Regions from separate parts of the Streptomyces sp. NPDC005925 genome, predicted to be linked through region 2. Evidence: riboswitches for the same ligand, from Rfam matches in the RefSeq annotation. Region 2 holds a riboswitch; the other holds the start of a gene.
The links. A riboswitch is a leader RNA that binds a small molecule or an ion and turns the genes downstream of it on or off. The one in region 2 is predicted to bind S-adenosylmethionine.
Positions count from the first base shown of each region.

Region 1 (11,834 bases), on a different contig from region 2:
CGATCGCCGACGTGGTCGCCAAACTCGCCTACGACGAGCAGCAGACCCTCGCCGACACGGCGGCCGGTCTGGACACCGTGCAGCTCGGCGCGGCCGTCAACGCCCTGGCCGGGGCCCGCCGCACCGACGTGTACGGCGTGGGCGCCTCCGGGCTGGTCTCGCAGGACCTCACGCAGAAGCTCCTGCGGATAGGGCTGATCGCGCACGCGCACAGCGACCCGCACCTCGCCGTCACCAACGCGGTGCAGCTGCGCTCCGGGGACGTGGCCATCGCGATCACGCACTCCGGTTCGACGGGCGACGTCATAGAGCCGCTGCGGGTGGCCTTCGAGCACGGCGCGACCACCATCGCGATCACCGGCCGGCCCGACAGCGCCGTCACCCAGTACGCGGACCACGTCCTCACCACGTCCACGGCCCGCGAGAGCGAACTGCGTCCCGCGGCCATGTCGTCCCGGACCAGCCAGCTCCTCGTGGTGGACTGCCTGTTCGTCGGGGTGGCGCAGCGGACGTACGAGACGGCCGCGCCCGCCCTGTCCGCGTCGTACGAGGCACTGGCCCACCGCCACCTCCCGCGTGGCGGCGCTCAACGCTAGGGGGTGTCCGACACATGTCCGCGGCGGCCCGGTGACCGGCACGCACGCTCGCCGCGTTGCCGAACCGCCCGCACGGCTTCGTCACGAGGACGCCCCGGCGCCCTGCGACCGCAGGAACCGGGCACCGCTCCTCTGCCCGCGCTCACCTGTCAGACACCCCCTGGGCCGGGCCCGGCCGCGGGAGCGCACCCGCCCGGCCGGGCCCGCTCACCTCCCGCACCCCTGCTCGTCTCCCGCAACCCCTCACCCCCCGCCGTACGCACGAGAGACACGAGAGAGCCGCCGCTTTCATGACCTCCTCCACGTCCGACAACCACCACCTCAGAGCTCAGCTGGAGACGCTGCCGACCGAGGCGTTCCGTCCGGAACTCGCCGACATCGACCGGCTGCCCACCCTCGACATCACGCGCCTGATGAACGGCGAGGACGCCACCGTGCCCGCCGCCGTCGCCGAGCGGCTGCCGCAGATCGCCGCCGCGATCGACGCCGTGGCCGAGCGGATGGCGGACGGCGGGCGGCTGATCTACGCGGGCGCGGGCACGGCGGGCCGGCTGGGCGTGCTGGACGCCTCCGAGTGCCCGCCCACCTTCAACACGGACCCCTCGCGGGTCGTCGGCCTGATCGCGGGCGGCCCGTCGGCCATGGTGACGTCCGTGGAGGGCGCGGAGGACTCCCGGGAGTTCGCGCGCGCCGACCTGGACGCCATCGGGGTGAGCGCCGCCGACGCGGTGGTCGGCATCTCCGCGTCCGGGCGCACCCCGTACGCGGTCGGCGCCGTCGAGCACGCCCGCGCGCTGGGCGCCCTGACCATCGGCCTGGCCTGCAACCCGGACAGCGCGCTGGCCGCCGCCGCCGAGCACGGCATCGAGGTCGTCGTCGGCCCCGAGCTGGTCACCGGCTCCACCCGGCTGAAGGCCGGCACGGCGCAGAAGCTGGTCCTCAACATGATCTCGACGATCACGATGATCCGGCTGGGCAAGACGTACGGGAACCTGATGGTCGACGTCCGCGCCTCCAACGAGAAGCTGCGCGCCCGCTCCCGCCGCATCGTGCGGCTGGCGACGGGCGCCTCCGACGGCGAGATCGAGGCGGCCCTGACGGCCACCGACGGCGAGGTGAAGAACGCGATCCTGACGATTCTCGCCGACGTCGACGCCCCGACGGCGTCCCGCCTGCTGGCGGAGACGGACGGCCACCTGCGGCGGGCACTGGCGCACCCGGCGGCGGACTGACCCCACCCCGGACCGGGTCCGGCCCCCTGCCGGACCGGGCCCGGACGGGCGCCGGACCGTGTCCCGGACGGGCGCCGGGCCGTGTCCCGGACGGGCGCCGGGCCGTGTCCCGGACGGGCGCCGGATCGACAAACACGCCCGATGCGCGGAGTCTGGTGTCGCCCGCCACCGCGCCGGGCGCCGTAACGACCGTCAGCCCGAGGACGCAGCCGACCCGCCATGAACCACGCCCAGCTCACCGCCCTAGGCCGTGCTCTCCGTGTGCTCGGGGAGCACGGCGAGGCACTGACCGCCGACACGCCCGACGCCAAGCTGCACGAGGTCAAGGCCGACCTGCGGCGGGCGCTCGACCTGCTGGAGGAGAGCGTCACCGGTGGCACGCCCACCACCCGCTGCCCCGAGCACCCGAGCGGTCCCGTGGACACGGCCGCGCCCGACCTGTGCCTGCTGTGCGAGACGCGGCGCAGGGCGGCCCGCCGTGCCGGGTACGCCGGCGGCGCTCCGCAGGCCCGGCCCGCGGAGCCCGCGCAGTCCCGGTACGGCGTCCGCGCGGACCGGCCGCAGCCCCAGCAGCGCTGGCTGCCGGAGCTGTGGAACGGCCGCGAGTGGCAGCTGTGCGGCACCCCGCGCCGGGACCGCCGCGAGGCCGAGGCGTACATCGCCGCCCAGCGGCGCGCGCCCCGCGCGGCGACGGCGTACCGCCTCGTCCACGAGTTCACCGACTACGAGGTCGTCCGCGTGTGGGGCACGCCGGTACGGACCGACACCGAACCGATGGGCAACCTGTAGGGCCCCGCCTCAGCTCAGGGTCTTCAACGCCGCCGGGTCGTACGGCGCCAGCTCGTCCAGGCGCCCGTCGAGGACCTTGCGGGCCCACAGCGGGTCCTGGAGCAGGGCGCGCCCGACGGCCACCAGGTCGAACTCGTCGCGCTCCAGCCGGTCGAGCAGGTTGTCGAGGTCGCCCAGCTCGGCCCCCTGCCCCTGGAACGCCTTGATGAAGTCACCGTTGAGGCCGACCGAGCCGACCGTGAGGGTGGTCCGGCCGGTGAGCTTCTTCGTCCAGCCGGCCAGGTTGAGGTCCGAGCCCTCGAACTCCGGCTCCCAGTAGCGGCGCGTGGACGCGTGGAAGGCGTCGACACCGGCCGCGGTGAGCGGGGCGAGGATCGCCTCCAGCTCCTCGGGGGTCCCGGCCAGACGGGCGTCGTAGGCGTCCTGCTTCCACTGCGAGTAGCGGAAGAGGACCGGGAAGCCGGGGGAGACGGCACCGCGGACGGCGGCCACGATCTCCGCGGCGAACTTCGTCCGCGCCACCGGGTCGCCGCCGTAGGCGTCGGTACGGCGGTTGGTGCCCGCCCACAGGAACTGGTCGACGAGGTAGCCGTGCGCGCCGTGCACCTCGACGCCGTCGAAGCCGATGCGCTCGGCGTCGGCGGCGGCCTGCGCGAAGGCGCCGATCACGGCGTCCAGGTCGGCCTGGGTCATCGTCCTGCCGGTGGGCTCGACGGCGCCGATGCGCAGCCCGGACGGGCCGACGGCCGGGGCCTCGGGGTACGGGGCCTCGCCTTCGCTGCGGACCATGCCGATGTGCCACAGCTGCGGCACGATCGTGCCCCCCGCCGCGTGCACCGCGTCGGCGACCTTCGCCCAGCCCGCGAGCTGCTCCTCGCCGTGGAACCGCGGCACGCGGTCGCTCTGCCCGGCCGACTCGTGCCCGACGTACGTCCCCTCGGTGATGATCAGGCCGACACCGGCGGCGGCGCGGCGCCCGTAGTACGCCACGACGTCCTCGCCGGGCACGCCTCCCGGGGAGAACATGCGGGTCATGGGTGCCATCGCGATGCGGTTCGGGACGGTCAGGCCGTTGATGCCGACCGGGCGGGAGAGGATCTCGGCGGCGCGGGAGGCGGTGGTCTCGGTGGCGGGGGTGGCCATGTGGGGACTCCTCGGATGTCGACGCCGGTGCGGCCCGGAGACAGGGCCGGACCGACTGGTATGTGCACACGCATACAATGGCACACTGCCCTCAACCGACACCCCGGGGCACGGCATTCCACCACCCCGCCGGGCACCCCGTGATCCGGAACACGCCCGAGGGCGGCACCCCCCTGACGTACGGGGAGTGCCGCCCTCGGTCGTGAGACGAACGGACGGGTCCGATCCTCGGAAGGATCAGAAGTCCATGTCACCGCCCGGCATGCCGCCACCGGCGGGCGCGGCGGCCTTCTCCGGCTTGTCGGCGATGACGGCCTCGGTGGTGAGGAACAGCGCGGCGATGGAGGCGGCGTTCTGCAGAGCGGAACGGGTCACCTTCGCCGGGTCGATGATGCCCTCGGCGATCATGTCGACGTACTCACCGGTCGCGGCGTTCAGACCGTGGCCGACGGTGAGGTTGCGGACCTTCTCCACGACGACGCCGCCCTCGAGACCACCGTTGACGGCGATCTGCTTCAGCGGGGCCTCCAGCGCGAGCTTCACGGCGTTGGCGCCGGTCGCCTCGTCACCGTCGAGCTCCAGCTTCTCGAAGACCTGGGAGGCCTGCAGCAGGGCCACGCCACCACCGGCGACGATGCCCTCCTCGACGGCCGCCTTGGCGTTGCGCACGGCGTCCTCGATGCGGTGCTTGCGCTCCTTGAGCTCCACCTCGGTGGCGGCACCGGCCTTGATGACCGCGACGCCGCCGGCGAGCTTCGCCAGGCGCTCCTGCAGCTTCTCGCGGTCGTAGTCCGAGTCGCTGTTCTCGATCTCGGCGCGGATCTGGTTCACGCGGCCCTGGACCTGGTCGGCCGAGCCCGAACCGTCGACGATGGTGGTCTCGTCCTTGGTGATGACCACCTTGCGGGCCTTGCCCAGCAGGTCGAGGGTGGCGTTCTCCAGCTTGAGACCGACCTCCTCGGAGATGACCTCGCCGCCCGTGAGGATGGCGATGTCGCCGAGCATGGCCTTGCGGCGGTCGCCGAAGCCCGGGGCCTTGACGGCGACGGACTTGAAGGTGCCGCGGATCTTGTTGACGACCAGCGTCGACAGGGCCTCGCCCTCGACGTCCTCGGCGATGATCAGCAGCGGCTTGCCGGACTGCATGACCTTCTCGAGGAGCGGCAGCAGGTCCTTGACGTTGCTGATCTTCGAGTTGGCGATCAGGATGTACGGGTCGTCGAGGACGGCCTCCATACGCTCCATGTCGGTGGCGAAGTACGCCGAGATGTAGCCCTTGTCGAAGCGCATACCCTCGGTGAGTTCCAGCTCCAGACCGAAGGTCTGGGACTCCTCGACGGTGATGACGCCTTCCTTGCCGACCTTGTCCATGGCCTCGGCGATGAGCTCGCCGATCTGGGTGTCGGCGGCGGAGATGGAGGCCGTGGAGGCGATCTGCTCCTTGGTCTCGACGTCCTTCGCCTGCTCCAGCAGGGCGGCGGAGACGGCCTCGACGGCCTTCTCGATACCGCGCTTCAGGGCCATCGGGTTGGCACCGGCCGCGACGTTGCGCAGGCCTTCCTTGACCAGGGCCTGCGCGAGAACGGTCGCGGTGGTCGTACCGTCACCGGCGACGTCGTCCGTCTTCTTGGCGACTTCCTTGACCAGCTCGGCGCCGATCTTCTCGTACGGGTCCTCGAGCTCGATCTCCTTGGCGATGGACACACCGTCGTTGGTGATCGTGGGGGCGCCCCACTTCTTCTCGAGGACGACGTTGCGGCCCTTGGGGCCGAGCGTCACCTTGACGGCGTCCGCGAGCTGGTTCATGCCGCGCTCGAGGCCGCGCCGCGCCTCCTCGTCGAACGCGATGATCTTGGCCATGTGAAGTGGTCCCTCCAGGACTGGGGGTGATTCCTTCGGACCGCGCCCGCGCCCGCGACGGACGGCTCGCCGGCCTGGTGGTTCCTTCCCCACCCGGCCTGCGGGCCTCACCGACCCGGTCCTTACGTTGTCACTCTCACCTTCAGAGTGCTAACGCCAATGATTAGCACTCGACCCCCGAGAGTGCAAGGTGCGCTCGCGCGGCGGGTGCTTGTCGAAGGTGGCGGTCGGGTGACGGGGGCGCGAGCACGGGGGGATCCCGGGAGGGCGCTCGGCCGCGCGCACGGCGCACGCACGACCCCCGGCCGGTTCCGGGCACGACGAAGGGCCCGTACCCGGAGGTACGGACCCTTCGTCGTGAAGACCGGTGTGCGGTTGGTCGCGCGCGTTCAGGCAGAGACGCGGACCATGTCGGCCTGCGGGCCCTTCTGACCCTGCGAGATCTCGAACTCGACCCGCTGGCCCTCTTCCAGGGTGCGGTAGCCGTCCATCTGGATCGCGCTGTAGTGGACGAAAACATCCGCACCACCGTCGACCGCGATGAAGCCGTACCCCTTCTCCGCGTTGAACCACTTGACGGTGCCCTGAGCCATGCCTAACTCCCCTATTACTGGCCCTTGCACAGATCCGCACTTCGCGAACCCGGGTCAGACCTCACCCGCCACGGTGGGGGTGTGCGCCGGAACGCGTCGACCGCGGCCGAATGTATCTGCACAACTGCCGTCTGCAACAGGTCAATCGGACGAGAAATCTGGACGGCCGCGGTCCGGAACTAAGGGAGAATCCATCCGCATTCAGGGCAAGTCGGGCCACACAAAAGGCGCGAAAGTTACAAAGAAACCACACACTTTGGCTACTTCTTATCGCCTGCGGAACCGGGGCACATATGCACTTGGCATAAGAAGCACAGCCGGTTCCCCAACTCTACCGTGTTCAACCCTCCAGAATTGCCCTCTCCGTTTCTCCTTGCGGAGAGGGCAATTCTGGGAACGGGACGTGAGCGGGGCTCAGCAGCCGCCGGCCACCGCCGGGATGATGGAGACGCCGACGCCGTCGGGCGTGGCGGTCTCCAGGCCCTGCTCGAAGCGGACGTCGTCGTCGTCGACGTACACGTTCACGAAGCGGCGCAGCCTGCCCTTGTCGTCGAGGACGCGGGCGGCGATGCCGGTGTGGTTCTTCTCCAGGTCGGTGATGACCTCGCCGAGGGTGGCGCCCTCGGCGGCGACCTCGGCCCGCCCGCCGGTGTAGGTGCGCAGGATGGTGGGGATGCGAACGGTCACGCTCATGCGAGGCCAGCCTCTCGGAAGGAGTCCAGGTTCGGGCGGATGGTGGCGGTGAGGCCGGTGCCGGCCACCGCGTCGAGGGTCTTGAGGCCGTCGCCGGTGTTCAGGACGACGGTCGTCAGCGCCGGGTCGAGGACGCCGTTCTCGATCAGCTTGCGGGTGACTCCCACGGTCACGCCACCGGCGGTCTCCGCGAAGATGCCCTCGGTGCGGGCGAGCACCTTGATCGCGTCGACGATCTGCTCGTCGGTGACGTCCTCCACGGCCCCGCCGGTACGCCGCGCGATGTCGAGGACGTACGGCCCGTCGGCGGGATTGCCGATGGCGAGGGACTTGGCGATGGTGTCCGGCTTCTGCGGGCGCACGACGTCGTGCCCGGCCTTGAAGGCGGCGGACACCGGCGAGCAGCCCTCGGCCTGCGCGCCGAAGATCTTGTACGGCTTGTCCTCGACGAGCCCGAGACCGATGAGCTCCTTGAGTCCCTTGTCGATCTTCGTCAGCTGGGAGCCGGAGGCGATGGGCACGACGAGCTGGTCGGGCAGCCGCCACCCGAGCTGCTCGCAGATCTCGTACGCGAGGGTCTTGGACCCCTCGGCGTAGTAGGGCCGCAAATTGACGTTGACGAAGCCCCAGCCCTCGCCGGCCGGGTCGCCGATCAGCTCGGAGCAGAAGCGGTTCACGTCGTCGTAGTTGCCCTCGATGCCGACGAGCTCGCCGCCGTAGACCGCGGCCATGACGACCTTGCCCTGCTCCAGGTCGTGCGGGATGAACACGCAGGACCGGAAACCGGCGCGGGCGGCGGCGGCGCCGACGGCACCGGCGAGGTTGCCGGTGGAGGAGCAGGACAGCGTGGTGAAGCCGAAGGCGCGGGCGGCCTCGATGGCCTGGGCGACGACGCGGTCCTTGAAGGAGTGGGTCGGGTTGCCGGAGTCGTCCTTGACGAAGAGCTTGCCGGCGTCCACGCCCAGCTCGCGGGCGAGGTTGTCGGCCCGGACGAGCTTGGTCCAGCCGGGGTTGATGTTCGGCTTGTCCGCCACGTCGGCGGGGACGGGCAGCAGCGGGGCGTAACGCCAGATGTTCGCGGGGCCCGCCGTGATGCGCTTCCGCAGTTCCTCGGTGTCGTACGCCGAGAAGTCGTAGGCGATCTCCAGCGGGCCGAAACACTCCTCGCACGCGAATACCGGGCCGAGGGGCACGCGGTGGCCGCACTCGCGGCAGGACAGCGCGGCGGCGGGGCCGAGGTCTACGGCGGCGGAATTCGTGGTGCTCGCGACAGTTTGCACAGCCATGTGAGGCGAGGCCCTTTCTCCTCATCTTCCTCACGGCGCATCTCGCCGTGAGACGGATTTGGCACCTTCCCTAGCCGGGAGCCTCGCGGTGGCGATCGACAATGATCTACGAGACCGGCTGGAGGGTTGCCGGGGCTTCATCGGGCCGTTTCCCTCTGCCCCTCTGGATGAGCAATATGTGGTTGTTGATCACGCGGACGACGGGTGGGATGACCCCGGTATGCGATGGTCATCCGCGTTGTTCAAGACTGTAACCGACAGCCCGGATGATCGAGACAGTCGTCCGCACCGCGAGATGGATCACCGAGCTCGCCGACCGAATGCCGAGAGAACGCGAAGGAGCCTTTCGACCGTGCTGGAAGAAGTCGAGCGCTGGCTGGCCGCACGCTCCTGGTCCGCCGCCGATCGCCCGCTCCACCGGCTGCTGGCCGCGAAGCGTGCCACGGGCCAGACGGTCAGCGTGGTCCTGCCCGCGCTGAACGAGGAGGAGACGGTCGGCGAGATCGTGACGACGATCCGCCGTGACCTGATGTGTGAGGCACCCCTCGTGGACGAGGTCGTCGTGGTCGACTCGGCCTCCACGGACCGCACCGCGCAGGTGGCGGCACGGGCGGGCGCGCGGGTCGTCCACCGCGACGAGATCCTGCCCCGCGTCCCGGCGGTGCCCGGCAAGGGCGAGGTGCTGTGGCGCTCGCTGCTCGTGACGCGGGGAGACATCGTCTGCTTCGTCGACGCCGACCTCAGGGACTTCTCCCCGGACTTCGTGTCGGGCACCGTCGGCCCGCTGCTCACGGACCCCGGCGTGGACCTGGTCAAGGCGATGTACGACCGGCCGCTCGGCGCGGCGGACGGCCAGGGCGGCCGGGTCACCGAGCTGATGGCGCGCCCGCTGCTGAACATGCACTGGCCGCGGCTGGCGGGCTTCGTCCAGCCACTGGGCGGCGAGTACGCGGCCCGCCGCGCCCTCCTGGAACGACTGCCGTTCCCCGTCGGCTACGGCGTGGAACTGGGCATGCTCGTCGACGCCCTGCACCTGGTGGGCCTGGACGCGCTGGCACAGGTCGACGTCGGCGTCCGCAGGCACCGTCACCAGGACGGCCGGGCCCTGGGCCGCATGTCGGCGGCGATCTACCGCACGGCCCAGCTCCGCCTGACCCGCGGCCACCTGGTCCGCCCCGTGCTCACCCAGTTCGAACGGGGCGAGGACGGCTTCGAGCCGCGCACGTTCCCGGTCGACACGGAGGAGCGCCCGCCGATGATCGAGATCCCGGAGTACGCGGAACGCCGGGTCGCGTGACGGCGCCCGGAGGCCGGGCACGGGGCCGTGCACGGCATCCGTACACGACGAGCCACGCGGCCGAACCGTACGTTTGAGCGTTTCCCGGCCGGGCTAGGTTGAGGCTTATGGCTTCACCGCAGACTGCTGCTCAGGGTGCCCGGGTGCTGGTCGCGTCGAACCGCGGCCCGGTCTCGTACGACGTGGGCGAGGACGGTTCGCTTCGGGCGAAACGCGGTGGCGGCGGGCTGGTCTCCGGCCTGTCCGCGATCGGCTCCGACGCGGACGCGCTGTGGGTGTGCTCGGCCCTGTCCGACGGCGACCGCGAGGCGGTACGACGCGGGGTGGGCGAGCCGGGCGTGCGGATGCTGGACATCGCGGCGGACGTGCACGCCGACGCGTACAACGGCATCGCGAACTCGGTGCTGTGGTTCGTGCACCACATGCTCTACCAGACCCCGCTGGAACCGGTCTTCGACGCGGAGTTCCGCCGCCGCTGGACGTCGTACGAGACGTACAACCGGGCCTTCGCCGAGGCGCTGGCGCAGGAGGCGGCGCAGGGGGCGTCGGTGGTGGTCCAGGACTACCACCTCACCCTCGTGCCGGGTTTGCTGCGCGCACTGCGCCCGGACCTGAGGATCGGCCACTTCTCGCACACGCCGTGGGCGCCCCCGGAGTACTTCGGGATGCTGCCGGACGACATCGCCGCCCAGGTGCTGCGGGGCATGCTGGGCGCCGACCGCCTCGGCTTCCTCACGCACCGCTGGGCGGACGCGTTCACGGCGTGCTGCGAGGCGTTCGCCGGCGGGACCGGGGGCACCCGGATCGGCGTGCACGGCCTGGGGGTCGACGCGGACTTCCTGCGCGGGCGAGCCCACGAGGCGGACGTCGAGGAACGTCTTCGGGGACTGCGCGAGGAGATCGGCGCGTCGCCCGACGGCACGCCGCGCCGCACGATCGTCCGGGTGGACCGCACGGAACTGTCGAAGAACATCGTGCGGGGCCTGCTGGCCTACCGGCAGTTGCTGACGGACCACCCGGAATGGCGGGAGCGGGTGGCGCACGTCGCCTTCGCGTACCCGTCGCGGCAGGACCTCGCGGTGTACCGGGAGTACATGGCGGAGGTGCGGCGGGTGGCCGACGAGATCAACTCGTCCTTCGGCACGCCCGGTTGGACACCGGTGGTCCTGCACCTGAAGGACGACTTCGCCCGCTCCCTGGCGGCCTACCGGCTGGCCGACGTGGCCCTGGTGAACCCCATCCGGGACGGCATGAACCTCGTGGCGAAGGAGGTCCCGCTGCTGTCCGACGGCGGCTGCGCGCTGGTGCTGTCGCGGGAGGCCGGGGCGTACGAGGAGCTGGGCGAGGACGCGATCGGGGTGAACCCGTACGACGTGGTGGGAACGGCGGGGGCGCTGCACGAGGCGTTGACGATGCCGGTGGGTGAGCGGGGGGAGCGGGCGAAGCGGTTGTCGGCCGCGGCGACGGCGCTGCCGCCCACGCGGTGGTTCCTGGACCAGCTGGAGGCGTTGCGGGGCTGAGCCGGGCGGGGCCGTCCACCGAGCCGAGGCGGCCCGGCGTCACGCCAGGCGCGCCGCCAGTGACCCCAACAGCCCCACCACGCCCGCCGGCCCGTCCACGACCACGTCCGCACGCCGCCGAAGCTCGGGCGCCTCGTCGCTGCCGCTGCACACCAGAAGCCCCGGAGTGCCCGCCTCCCGGAGCCGGTCGACGGCCGAGAACGCGGGCAGGTCCCCCAGGTCGTCGCCCCCGTACAGCACGGACTCCGCCCCGATGGACCGCACGTAGTCGGTCAGCGCCACGCCCTTGTCCATCCCCGGCGGCCGAAGCTCCAGCACCAGACGCCCCGGCTCCACGATCAGCCCGTGCCGGGCCGCCAGCCCGGCCAACGGCGACCGCAGTGCCTCGAACGCCGCCTGCGGACGGTCGGCCCGCCGCGTATGAACGGCCACGGCGTGCCCCTTCTCCTCGACTCCGGCGCCGTCGGCCACCGCCACCCCCGCCAGCAGCGCCGGCAACTCCTCCAGCGCCCTGCCGACTCCGGGGTGCGGCTCGGGCGCGAGGAGTTCTCCGCTCGCGGCCTCCCAGCGCTCGGCGCCGTAATGCCCGAGCACCACGAGGTGCTCCAGCCCCGCGACCCCCGCGAAACCCCCGTAGCGCACGGCGACCTCCGCGGGCCGCCCGGTGATCACCGCGACGGCTGCCAGCTTCGGCGCGAGCGCGGCCAGCACCGGCACCGCGTCCGGGTGCGCCCTGGCCTGCTCAGGGTCGGCGACGATCGGCGCGAGCGTCCCGTCGAAGTCGAGGGCGACGACGGCCTTGCCGGGCCGCTTGAGGATGGCGTC
Region 1 is NZ_JBEXVL010000004.1:26,495-38,328, reverse strand. It holds gene ABZ354_RS07115 (MurR/RpiR family transcriptional regulator) at 1-596, shown strand, start outside; gene murQ (N-acetylmuramic acid 6-phosphate etherase) at 887-1,828, shown strand; gene ABZ354_RS07105 (hypothetical protein) at 2,048-2,617, shown strand; gene ABZ354_RS07100 (NADH:flavin oxidoreductase) at 2,627-3,760, opposite strand; gene groL (chaperonin GroEL) at 3,998-5,620, opposite strand; gene ABZ354_RS07090 (cold-shock protein) at 6,010-6,213, opposite strand; gene ABZ354_RS07085 (MoaD/ThiS family protein) at 6,628-6,906, opposite strand; gene thrC (threonine synthase) at 6,903-8,192, opposite strand; SAM riboswitch class I at 8,211-8,366, opposite strand; gene ABZ354_RS07075 (glucosyl-3-phosphoglycerate synthase) at 8,545-9,489, shown strand; gene ABZ354_RS07070 (trehalose-6-phosphate synthase) at 9,597-11,009, shown strand; gene otsB (trehalose-phosphatase) at 11,049-11,834, opposite strand, start outside.
Region 1: it holds a riboswitch for S-adenosylmethionine, as region 2 does, so the genes downstream of both, thrC (threonine synthase) here and ABZ354_RS04635 (aminotransferase class V-fold PLP-dependent enzyme) in region 2, are expected to answer to the same signal.

Region 2 (11,834 bases):
TGGTGCTCATCGACTCGTAGCGGACGACCGTGCCGGTGCGCGGGGCGTGGATGACCTGACCGTTGCCCGCGTACAGACCGACGTGGTGCAGGTCGCTGAAGAAGAACACCAGGTCGCCGACCTGGAGGTCGCCCACGGCACTGATGCGGGTGCCGATCCCGGACTGCGCCTCGGAGGTGCGGGGGATGGACACCCCGGCCTGGGCGTACGCCCACGAGGTCAGGCCCGAGCAGTCGTAGGAGGACGGGCCGGTGGCGCCGTAGACGTAGGGCGAGCCGAGCTTGGACTGGGCGGCGGAGTAGGCCGCGGCGGCCCGGCCGGAGGCGGCGGTGGAACCACCGAGGGCCTGGCGCTCACTGCTGCGGGTGGCGCGGGCGTCCTCGGCGGCGAGGGCGGCCTTCTCCTTGGCGGTGAGGGTGTTGAGCAGCTTCTGCGCGGCGGCGAGCTTGCTCTGTACTTCCTTCTTCTTCTTGCCGAGCTCGGTCCTGGTGGACGCCAGGTCCTTGAGCTTGTCGGAGGCCTCGGCGCGCTCCTGGGCGAGCTCGCGCTGCTTCTCCTGGATCTTCTTCAGTCCCTCGATCTGCTGACCGCTCAGCTGGTCGAGGGTGGAGGCCTTGTCCAGGTAGTCGTCAGGGTCTGCGGAGAGGAACAGCTGCACGGAGGGGTCGATACCACCCGAGCGGTACTGGGCGCTGGCCATCGAGCCGAGGCCGTCGCGCAGGTCGTTGAGCTCTTCCTGACCGCGGGCGACGTTGTCCTGGATGGTGGAGATCTCCTTCTGGAGCTTCTCCTGCTTCTCCTTGGCCCCGTTGTACTTCTCGGTGGCGTGCTCCGCCTGCTCGTAGAGCTTGTCCACCTTGGCCTTGACTTCGTCCTTGCTCGGCTTCTCGCTGGGCGCGGCGTTGGCGGCCTGGGAGCTGAGCGCGACGGCAGCGGCGGCTGCGGTGGTCAGCACGGTCACACGAGTGCGGCTCGGCTGCTTGGGTCGACGGTGGGACGCCACGGGGGCGAGCTCCTTCTCCTCAGTGATCACCCGTTCGCGGGTTCGAGGGCTGACCCTAGTGACCGAGCCGTGATCAGTTCAAATCCTCTGCCGAAATATCCCGGTTACGCATCGCATTCTTTACCCCCAAGGCACCTGCGGTAACGCCGCATTGACGCTACGTCGCGCGACAGTCCCGTCAATACGGGCATAGCACAGGTACGTTGCGCTTGGTGCGTAAGTGAATCAGCGGTCAGGAAAGCCGCTTGAGGAGCACCGCGGATGCGACCGGGCGTGCGCCGGCGCGCGCGATCCCGTCGGCCACCTCGCGGTCGGTGGAGGCGACGATGACGGGCCGGCCGGGCGGCTCGGCGCGCACCAGCTGGCGGATCAGCTCGTCGGCGGTGACGCCCGGCTTGGAGAACAGCACCCGCACCCCGCGCGGCGGCGCGAGCAGCACGGGCGCCGCCAGTTCGGCGCCGTCGAAGACACACGTCACCTCGGCCCCGGTCTGCAGGGCGAGCTGGGAGAGCTGGCCGAGCAGTCTGAGGCGCTGCTTGTCCAGCGGCATCTGCGGATAGCCGGTCTTGGTGACGTTGTAGCCGTCGACGACCAGATGGGCCTGCGGCAGCGCGAGGAGCTGGTCGAGGATCGCGGGGTCGTTCTCGGACAGGGCGCGGGTGGCGATGTCCTTCGGGGTCATCCGGCCGGGCTCGACGGCGTCCACGGTCTCGGCGGGCCGCACCGACACCGGCGGCAGGGCGAGTTCCCGGCGCAGCCCCTGTGTGGCGTCGAGCAGGGTGTCCAGCAGCAGCCGTACGCGCATGTCCTCGACGCTGCGGCCCTCGCGGGCGGCCCGGCGGGTGGCCTCCAAGGTGGCCTCCGACTCGGCCAGGCGGGCCTTGAGCCGGCGGCTCTCGCTCTCGGCGGCGGACACCTGGGTGTGCCCCTCGGCGCGGACGGTCTCGATCTCGGCGTGCGCCTTGCGCAGGGCGGCCTCGCCGCGCTTGACGTCGCTGAGGGCGGAGCGCAGCTTGCGGTGCAGCGACTCGGCTTCCCTCTTCGCCGCTTCCAGCTCGGCGCGCAGCCGCTCGATCTCCGCCCGGGTGTGGTCGCGGGCCTGGGCGAGTTCGGCGCGCAGCCGCTCCAGTTCGGCGCGGCTCTCCTCGTCGGCGCGTTCGGCGTCGGCCCGCAGGGCCTCCTCGCCGGCCGCCGTGACGAGTTTGACCCAGTCCGTGGGCCGCAGCACGTAGGCCGCGGCCGCCACGTCGAGCGGGTCCGCGGCCGGGGGCGGCGCGCCGGAGTCCAGGGAGCCGGCGATCTCCGGCTGCGCCTCTCTCAGCTTCTCGCCGATGCGCTGGCGGAACAGCGGGTCGGTCTCCAGCGCGGCGGCCATGGCGTTGCCCGCGAACTTGGCCCGCCGCGCCGGCGTGAACCGGGCGTACTGTCTGAGCTGCGCCGGCAACTCGGCCATGGTCAGCCCGCCGAAGCCGTCGGACACGATCTGCACGACCCTGCGGCGCACACCGTCGGGCAGGGGACGGTCGAGCACCTCGGCGGCGCCGTCCTCCGGCCCCCCGCCCGTGGTCTCCACCATCCGTCACCCCAATGCCTGTGCGGGATCCCTCGGCGGTCCCGGATCGGGACCCGTCGGGGATCGCCCTGCGCCGGGCCCGCTCCGTCAGGAGCCGGCGGCCGGCCTGTCCACGAGTTCCACCTCGTCCACGGCGTTGCACCAGTGGCACCGCGCCGACTCGATGGTCTCACCGACCACCTCGCGCTCCCCGGTCCTCGGTTCCCCGGCCAGGTCGTGGTGGACGTACTCGACGACCGTGGAGGAGCGGGTCACGTCGAGGCGCGGGAGGCCACCGCACAGGGTGCGGCGCCACCGCGTTCCGCGGGTCGGCGGGGAAACCGTCATCGTGACCGCCCGCCTTCCTTCTCGTGTCCGTGACGCGCCCGGCTCCCGGTGCGTGTGGCTCGTAACCCTACGGCCTGGTGGCCGCCCGCCGCCCGTCCGCCCACGACGGCGAGGCGGTCTGTCGCGATGCGTCCGGTTACGTCATGCTCTGTTCATGATCGGTAACTGGAGAGCGCCGTCCGCCTGGGCGGTCCGGGGTCCGTCGGCGCCGGTGACGTACGGGCTGATCGCGCTGTGCTGTGCGGTCTTCGTGATCGGTCCGGCGTCGGGCTTCAACCCCGGGTACGGCACCGGGGACGAACTGCTCACCGCGCAGCTGGCCTATTTCCGGCGCTGGGGCGTGATCCCCGCGGATCTGTTCGACGGCTCCCCGGGCGCCGCCCTCACCCCGGCGACGGCGCTGTTCGTCCACGGCAGCTGGGTGCATCTGCTCGGCAACATGCTCTTCCTCCACGTCTTCGGGACGATGACCGAGGAACGCATGGGCCGCGTACGGTTCACCCTCTTCTACCTCGGCTGCGGCTACCTCGCCCTGCTGGGCTACGCCGCCGCGAACGCCGGATCCACACAGTCCCTGGTCGGCGCGTCGGGCGCCATCTCGGCGGTCCTCGGCGCGTTTCTGTACTTGTTCCCGCGTGCCCGCGTCACCAGTCTCCTGCCCTTCCTGTTCTTCCTGCCGCTGCGCTTCCCGGCGTGGGTGGTGCTGCCGTTCTGGGTGGCCCTGCAGTGGCTGGCGGCGGGCCGGGCGTCCTCGGGCCCGGTAGTGGCGTATCTGGCGCACCTCGTGGGGTTCGGGCTGGGCTTCGTCGCGGCGTGGGTGCGCTTCGGGCGTACGGCTAGAGTGAGGAACGCCCCAGCGCCGGCACCCGAGGGAGAGAACCAGCCGTGATCACCGCGATCGTCCTCATCAAGACCAGCGTGGACCGGATCCCCGAGATCGCGGAGCGGATCGCCTCGCTGGACAGCGTGAGCGAGGTCTTCTCCGTCACCGGGACGTACGACCTGATCGCGATGGTGCGCGTGCGGCAGCACGAGGATCTCGCGGAGATCATCCCGGGCCGGATCAGCAAGATCCCCGGCGTGGAGGGCACGGACACGCACGTGGCGTTCCGCACCTACTCGCAGCACGACCTGGAGGCCGCCTTCGCGATCGGCCTCGACAGCTGATCCGGCTCGAGAGCCGATCGGACCCTCGGTCCCGCCCCGGCCGGCCTACGCCGCCGTCGGCGTCGCCGAGGTGTCGGGCACGCAACGGCCGTCCTCGGTGCGGTAGTTCCAGCGGGCTCCGTCGCGCACCAGCTCCCGGCAGGCGGTCACGAAGCGGTCGACGTGCTCGTCGGGGGTGCCCGCGCCGAAGCTGACCCGGATCGCGTTGAGAGACTTGCCGCCGGGCGAGGCCCCGGGCGCCCCGCACTCGCCCTGCGCCTGCGGGTCACTGCCCAGCAGGGTGCGCAGCAGGGGGTGGGCGCAGAACAGCCCGTCGCGTACGCCGATGCCGTACTCGGCCGACAGGGCTGCTGCGAAGTGGGAACTGTTCCAGCCGTCCACGACGAACGACAGGACGCCGACGCGCGGGGCGTGGTCCCCGAACAGCGACAGGACCCGCACCTCCGGCACGTCGGCGAGCCCCTCCCGCACCCTGCGGATCAGGTACTCCTCGCGGGCGACGAGCGCCTCGAACCCGGCCTCGGTGAGGGCCTTGCAGGCGGAGGCGACGGCGTAGGCACCGATGACGTTGGGCGAACCGGCCTCGTGCCGGGCGGCCGTGTCGTGCCACTCGACGTCCACTCCCCCGTCCGCGCGCCGCGCCACCGCCCGGCTGGCGCCGCCCCCGGCCAGGTACGGCTCCGCCTCCCGCAGCCAGTCGGCCCGCCCTGCCAGCACACCCGAGCCGAACGGCGCGTACAGCTTGTGCCCGGAGAAGGCGACCCAGTCGACGTCCAGGTCACGTACGGACACCGGATGGTGGGGCGCGAGCTGGGCGGCGTCGAGGACGATCCGGGCGCCGTGCGCGTGCGCGGCCGCGGCCAGCTCCCGCACCGGCCACAGCTCGCCGGTGACGTTGGAGGCACCGGTGACGCACACCAGGGCAGGACCGTGCGGGTCACGGCCGGCGAGGGCGCGCTCCAGGGCCACGACCGCCTGCCGGGGGCTGCGCGGGGCGTCGAGGAAGGTGACGCGGGCGCCGCGCCAGGGCAGCAGGGCGGCGTGGTGCTCGGTCTCGAAGACGAACACCTCACAGCCGGCCGGGAGCGCCGCGGCGAGCAGGTTCAGGGAGTCGGTGGTGGACCGGGTGAAGACGACCTGGTCGTCGTCGCGGCAGCCGAGGAATCCGGCGACGGTCCGGCGGGCGTTCTCGAACAGGTCGGTGGACAGCTGCGACAGGTACCCGGCGCCCCGGTGCACGCTCCCGTAGTACGGCGCGTACGCGGCGACGTCGTCCCAGACGCGTTGCAGGGCGGGCGCGCTGGCGGCGCAGTCGAGCGCGGCGTAGGTGACCTCGCCGCCGGTGACGAGCGGCACGGTGACGTCCCGTCCCAGCACGGGCAGCGGGGCGCAGACGGTCGGGCAGGAGGAGGACGGCGCGGCGGGGGACGGCGCGGCGGAGGAAGACATGGCGGAACTCCCGTACGTGGCAGGTGGAAGCACCGCGCGAGCGGGCGACGCTCAAGCGCGGAGGGACGATCCAGAAGGGGGATGCGGAGGCGGGGCTCTGCGGCCCTAACGCATTCGCTTGCTCACGGGAGGCTCCTCGACGACCAGGACCCCTGGTGGCACGAGGGGTCCGCGCTTGCCGCAGTCCTTGCTGGCTGCGACCTGGTCTTCACCCGGGGCACCCCGCCACGGACGGAGGGTTGCCGGACAGTCGGCCGGGGCCGCATGACTGTCACTCATGACCTGCACAGGAACGTAAGGGAAACGATCGACGTCCCGCAACCCGTGTCCGGATCGCGGGACGTGCGTCCCCCAGGGCGGTGCGCGTCAGGCGTTGCTGGCCGTCACCCAGCGGTCCAGGGCCCTCTTGGCGGCGCCCGAGTCGATCGCCTCGGCGGCCCGTGCCATGCCGGCGCGGATCTGCTCGGTCAGCGGTGCGCCGGAGGGTTCGAGGGCCACCAGGGCCGCCGCCGAGTTCAGCAGCACGGCGTCGCGGACCGGGCCGGTCTCGCCGTCCAGCAGCCTGCGGGCGACGTCGGCGTTGTACGAGGCGTCCGCGCCGCGCAGCGCCTCGACGGGAACCAGGTCGAGGCCGACGTCCCTCGGGTCGAAGGTCTCCGCGGACACCGAGCCGTCCCGGACCACCCACACGTGGGACGTGGCCGTCGTGGTCAGCTCGTCCAGGCCGTCGTCGCCGCGGAACACCAGTGAGGAGTTGCCGCGCTCGGCGAACACGCCGGCGATGATCGGCGCCATCCGCGCGTCGGCCACGCCGACCGCCTGGGACGTCACCTGCGCCGGGTTGGTCAGCGGGCCCAGGAAGTTGAACACCGTGCGGATGCCGAGCTGGCCGCGCGCCGCCGCCACGTGGCGCAGCGCCGGGTGGAACTTCACCGCGAAGCAGAAGGTGATGCCGGACTCCTCGGCGACCTCGGCCACCCGCTTCGGCGTCAGCTCCAGGTTCACCCCGAGCTTCTCCAGTACGTCGGACGCCCCGGACGCGGAGGACGCGGCGCGGTTGCCGTGCTTGACGACCTTGGCGCCGGTGCCCGCGACGACGACGGCGGACATGGTGGAGATGTTCACCGTCCTGGCCCCGTCGCCGCCGGTGCCGACGATGTCGACGGTCTCGCCCGGCACGTGGATCACATGGGCGTGCGCGTACATCGTGCGGACCAGGCCGGTGATCTCCTCGACCGTCTCGCCCTTGGCACGCAGGGCCACCGCGAAGCCCGCGATCTGCGCGTCGGTCGCCTCGCCGCGCATGATCAGGTCCATCGCCCACGCCGTGTCGTCGGCGCTCAGGTCCTTGCGGTCCAGCAGACCGTTGAGCAGGGCGGGCCAGGTGCGGCCCGCCGCGGTGTCGCCTCCAGCGGGGGTCACAGCGCTCATCAGCCGCTCCTGGTTCGTCGCCACGTTCAGACTGGTCCCCACCCTATCCAGCCCCGGACACGGCGAAGGGCCCCGTCCGTAAATCGGGACGGGGCCCTTCCGCGTGGTGTGGCGAAGGCAGCGATCAGTGGTGGCCGTGGCCGCTCGTGATCTCCTTGTACTCCTCGACGGTCGGCTTCGGGATCTGGGACTCCGGGCCGTAGTACGCCTTGCTGAGCTTGACGCGCAGCTTCTCGGAGCCCTTCACCTTCCGCTCGACACCGTTCTCGTCGACCGCCGGGCCGAGCTCGGCCGGCTTGTACTGTTCGTGAGCGGTGAGCGTGAACAGCTGCTCCTGGCTGAGCGGCTCGTGCACCTCGATGTACTCACCGTGCGGCATGCGCTTGATGATGCCCGACTCGCGGCCGTGCAGCACCTTCTCGTAGTCCCGGCGCTGGAGGCCGAGGCAGAACCGCTTGGTGATCACGAAGGCGACGACCGGACCGGCGAAGAAGCTGATACGGACGAACCAGGTGACCGCGTTGATCGACAGGTGGAAGTGCGTGGCCACGATGTCGTTGCCGCCGCCGATCAGCATGATCATGTACGCGGTCAGCCAGGCGACACCGAACGCGGTCCGCGTCGGGGCGTTGCGCGGGCGGTCCAGGATGTGGTGCTCGCGCTTGTCCCCGGTGATCCAGGACTCGATGAACGGGTACAGGGCGAGCACGCCGAGGAACAGACCGAAGACCACCAGCGGGATGAACACGCCCAGGACGAGCGTGTGACCCCAGAGGTTGATCTCCCAGCCCGGCATGGCGCGGACCAGGCCCTCGGCGAAGCCCATGTACCAGTCGGGCTGGGCGCCCGTGGACACGTGGTCCGGACGGTACGGCCCGAGCACCCAGATCGGGTTGACCGAGGCGATGCCGGCGAGCGCGGCGATCACACCGAAGACCAGGAAGAAGAAGCCTCCGGCCTTCGCCGTGTAGACCGGCAGCAGCGGCATGCCGACGACGTTCTTGTTGGTCCGCCCGGGACCCGCGTACTGCGTGTGCTTGTGGAAGAACACCAGGATGAGGTGGGCGGTCACCAGGCCGAGCATGATGCCCGGCAGCAGCAGGATGTGGATCGAGTAGAACCGCGCGACGAAGTCGCCGCCCGGGAACTCCCCGCCGAACAGGAACATCGAGATGTACGTGCCGACGATCGGCACCGACAGGATGGCGCCCTGCGTGAAGCGGACACCGGTGCCGGAGAGCAGGTCGTCCGGGAGCGAGTAGCCGGTGAACCCGGTGAACATGCCCAGGACGAACAGCAGGAAGCCGAACAGCCAGTTGATCTCGCGCGGCTTGCGGAACGCGCCGGTGAAGAACACGCGCATCATGTGCGCGAACATGCCGGCGAGGAAGACGATCGCCGCCCAGTGGTGGATCTGCCGGATGAGCAGACCGCCACGCACGTCGAAGCTGATGTCGAGCGTGGAGGCGTACGCCTCGCTCATCATCACGCCCTGCATCGGGACGTAGCTGCCGTGGTACTCCACCTCGTTCATCGACGGGTGGAAGAACAGCGTCAGGTACACACCCGTGAGGATGATGATCAGGAAGGTGTACAGGCAGATCTCGCCCAGCATGAAGGACCAGTGGTCCGGGAAGATCTTGCGCATGTTGGACTTGGCCAGGGAGAAGAGGCCCAGCCGTCCGTCGGCCCAGTCGGCGGCACGCTCGCCGGCCGAGGCCTTCCCGCGTGTGCGGGACGTGGTGCCGGTGGTGCTGGTGGTGCTCATCCGCGCTCCCAGAAGGCAGGACCGACGGGCTCTTCGAAGTCGCTGAGCGCCTCGAGGTAACCCTCCTCGTTCACGCCGATGCGCAGCTGCGGCAGGGCGTGGCCGGCGGGACCGAAGATCACGCGGGCACCGTCGGAGAGGTCGAAGGTGGACTGGTGGCAGGGGCACAGTACGTGGTGCGTCTGCTGCTCGTACAGGGAGATCGGGCAGCCCACGTGGGTGCAGATCTTCGAGTACGCGACGATGCCCTCGTGCGACCACTCCAGCTCGCGCTTGTCCTTGATGTCGTCCGGCTGAAGGCGGACGATCATCAGGGCGGCCTTGGCGATCTCGTTCTGGAAGTGGTGGTCGTGCTCCTCCAGGCCCTCGGGCTTGGCGAAGGTGAGCGAGCCCACCGCGACGTCGGACGGACGCAGCGGCTCGTTCGTGTTCATGTTGACGAGCAGCTTGCCCTTGGACCACAGGGTCTGGCGCAGCTTCGTGCCGGGCAGCGGACCGAGGTCGCGCAGCAGGACGATGCTGGTCAGCGGGACCAGGGTGAGCGCGCCGAGCATCGTGTTGCGGATCAGCTTGCGGCGGCCGAGGCCCGACTCCTTGGCACCCTGGCGCCAGTCCTCGTGGATCCGCGCGCGCAGCTCGGGGGAGGCCTCGATGGGGTGGCGCTCGTCGGACATCTCCACGTCGGCCATCAGCGTGCGGGCCCAGTGGACCGAACCGGCGCCGATGCAGAACAGGGCCAGGCCCAGGGTCACGCCGAGCGCGAAGTTCAGCGCGCTGACGTTGCCGACCGCGAAAATGTAGACGGCCCGGTCGATCGGGATGGTCACGAACGCGACGATGAAGCCGATGGTCGCCAGCATCGACATCGTGAACATCAGGGCGACCGCACGCTCGGACCGCTTGGCGGCCCGCTCGTCGATGTCCTGGATCCGCGGCTCGTGGGGCGGCAGGCCCGGGTCCGCGAACGGGTGCGTGTCGTCCGCGACGTCCACCGCGCCGTGCGTGCTGTCCTGCGCAGCGGGCAGGTTCTCTTCGGGAATGTCTTGGCTACTCATGACTTCTTGGCCTTTGCGGTCCGAGCGGCGACCCAGACGGCGACGGCGATCAGCCCGCCCAGGCCGAAGATCCAGCCGAACAGACCCTCACTGACCGGACCGAGTCCGCCCAGCTCGAGACCGCCCGGGCTCTGGCTCTTGTCGCCGTTGACCGCGTCGAGGTACGCGATGATGTCCTTCTTGTTCTTCTCCGTCAGCGTGGTGTCGGGGAAGGACGGCATGTTCTGCGGGCCGGTCTGCATGGCCTCGTAGATGTGCTTCGGGTCGACACCCTCGAGCGAAGGCGCGAACTTGCCGTGCGTCAGCGCACCGCCCTTGCCGGTGAAGTTGTGGCACTGCGCGCAGTTGTTGCGGAACAGGTCACCGCCCTTGGCGACGTCCGCGCCCTCCGGGCCGTACTGCTCGGCGGTCGGGACGGTGGGACCGGAGCCCAGGGAGGCGACGAACGCCGCCAGCTGGTCGATCTCGGCCTGCGAGTAGATGACCTTCTTGGCCGGCACCTGGGGGCCGGGCTGCTGGGCCGGCATGCGGCCGGTGCCCACCTGGAAGTCGACGGCCGCGGCGCCCACGCCGACCAGGCTGGGGCCGTCACTGCCGCCCTGACCGCCGGTGCCGTGGCAGCTGGCGCAGCCGACCGAGTAGAGCTTCTTGCCCTCCTCGATGGTGAGGGACTGGGCGGTGACGTCGGCCTTCGCCTCGTCCGCGGGCGCGAACACGGCGTACAGCCCCCCGGTGCATGCCAGCGCGAGGAGTAGGACGACGAGCGCCGCCAGCGGATGGCGTCGTCGTGCGGAGAGCTTTTTCACGGATTACCCCGGTGTCAGGATCTTCTGCGTCGATGCTTCTGGAGAGGTGGTCGGGAGTGGTCCCGACTACTTGATCATGTAGATCGTGGCGAAAAGGCCGATCCAGACGACATCGACGAAGTGCCAGTAATAGGACACGACGATGGCGGCGGTCGCCTGCTCGTGGGTGAACCTGCTGGCCGCGTAGGTACGGCCGAGGACCAGCAGGAAGGCGATGAGGCCGCCTGTCACGTGCAGGCCGTGGAAGCCGGTCGTCAGGTAGAAGACCGAGCCGTACGGGTCGGAGGAGAGCGAGAGGCCCTCGTGCTTCACGAGCTCGGTGTACTCGAAGACCTGGCCGCCGATGAAGATCGCACCCATGATGAAGGTGACGATGAACCAGCCCCGTAGCTTCTTCACATCACCGCGCTCGGCGGCGAAGACGCCGAGCTGGCAGGTGAGGGAGGAAAGCACCAGGACCGTGGTGTTGGCCGCCGAGAACGGGAAGTTCAGCGCATCCGCCATTTCCTTCCAGTGGTCGGGCCCTGTCACCGATCGCAGGGTGAAGTACATCGCGAAGAGGGCCGCGAAGAACATCAGCTCGGAACTCAACCAGATGATGGTTCCGACGCTGACGAGGTTCGGCCGGTTGACCGACGGGTGCGCGTGCCCGGTTTCTACTGTCGTTGCTGTCGCCACGACCGACATTATGTCGGTCGCTTATCCCGCCCTCACTCCGGGGGGTGCCGTTCGGAGTGTCTGGGCCGGTGGTACCGCTGTTGACGTGGGGTTCGGAGGAGTAGCATCCGCCCCACGGGCCTGTCCTTACGACGTAGACGTCACGGAGGAACAATGCAGCCGACCGCCACGGTGCTGGTCTACAGCGACAACGCCAACACCCGGGAGCAGGTGCGGTTGGCCACCGGCCGACGGCCCGCTCCCGACGCCCCGCTGGTCGAGTTCTTGGAATGTGCGACACCTGCGGCCGTCCTCAAGGAGCTGGACAGGGGCGGCATCGACGTCTGTGTGCTGGACGGCGAGGCCGTGCCCATGGGCGGCATGGGCATGTGCCGGCAGATCAAGGACGAGGTGTTCCACTGTCCGCCGGTGCTGCTGCTGATCGGGCGCCCGCAGGACGCGTGGCTGGCCACCTGGAGCCGGGCCGAGGCCGCGGTGACGCTGCCGGTGGAGCCCGTGGAGTTCGCGAACGCCCTCGCCTCTCTGCTGCGGCCCAAGGCGTCCTTGGACGCTTAGGGCGCGGCGGCCCGGCGCTCGG
Region 2 is NZ_JBEXVL010000002.1:425,358-437,191, reverse strand. It holds gene ABZ354_RS04660 (NlpC/P60 family protein) at 1-1,003, opposite strand, end outside; gene ABZ354_RS04655 (NYN domain-containing protein) at 1,236-2,579, opposite strand; gene ABZ354_RS04650 (hypothetical protein) at 2,664-2,903, opposite strand; gene ABZ354_RS04645 (rhomboid family intramembrane serine protease) at 3,058-3,792, shown strand; gene ABZ354_RS04640 (Lrp/AsnC ligand binding domain-containing protein) at 3,789-4,070, shown strand; gene ABZ354_RS04635 (aminotransferase class V-fold PLP-dependent enzyme) at 4,116-5,519, opposite strand; SAM riboswitch class IV at 5,686-5,802, opposite strand; gene trpD (anthranilate phosphoribosyltransferase) at 5,886-6,950, opposite strand; gene ABZ354_RS04625 (cytochrome bc complex cytochrome b subunit) at 7,075-8,718, opposite strand; gene ABZ354_RS04620 (Rieske 2Fe-2S domain-containing protein) at 8,715-9,773, opposite strand; gene ABZ354_RS04615 (c-type cytochrome) at 9,770-10,579, opposite strand; gene ABZ354_RS04610 (heme-copper oxidase subunit III) at 10,646-11,266, opposite strand; gene ABZ354_RS04605 (hypothetical protein) at 11,411-11,812, shown strand.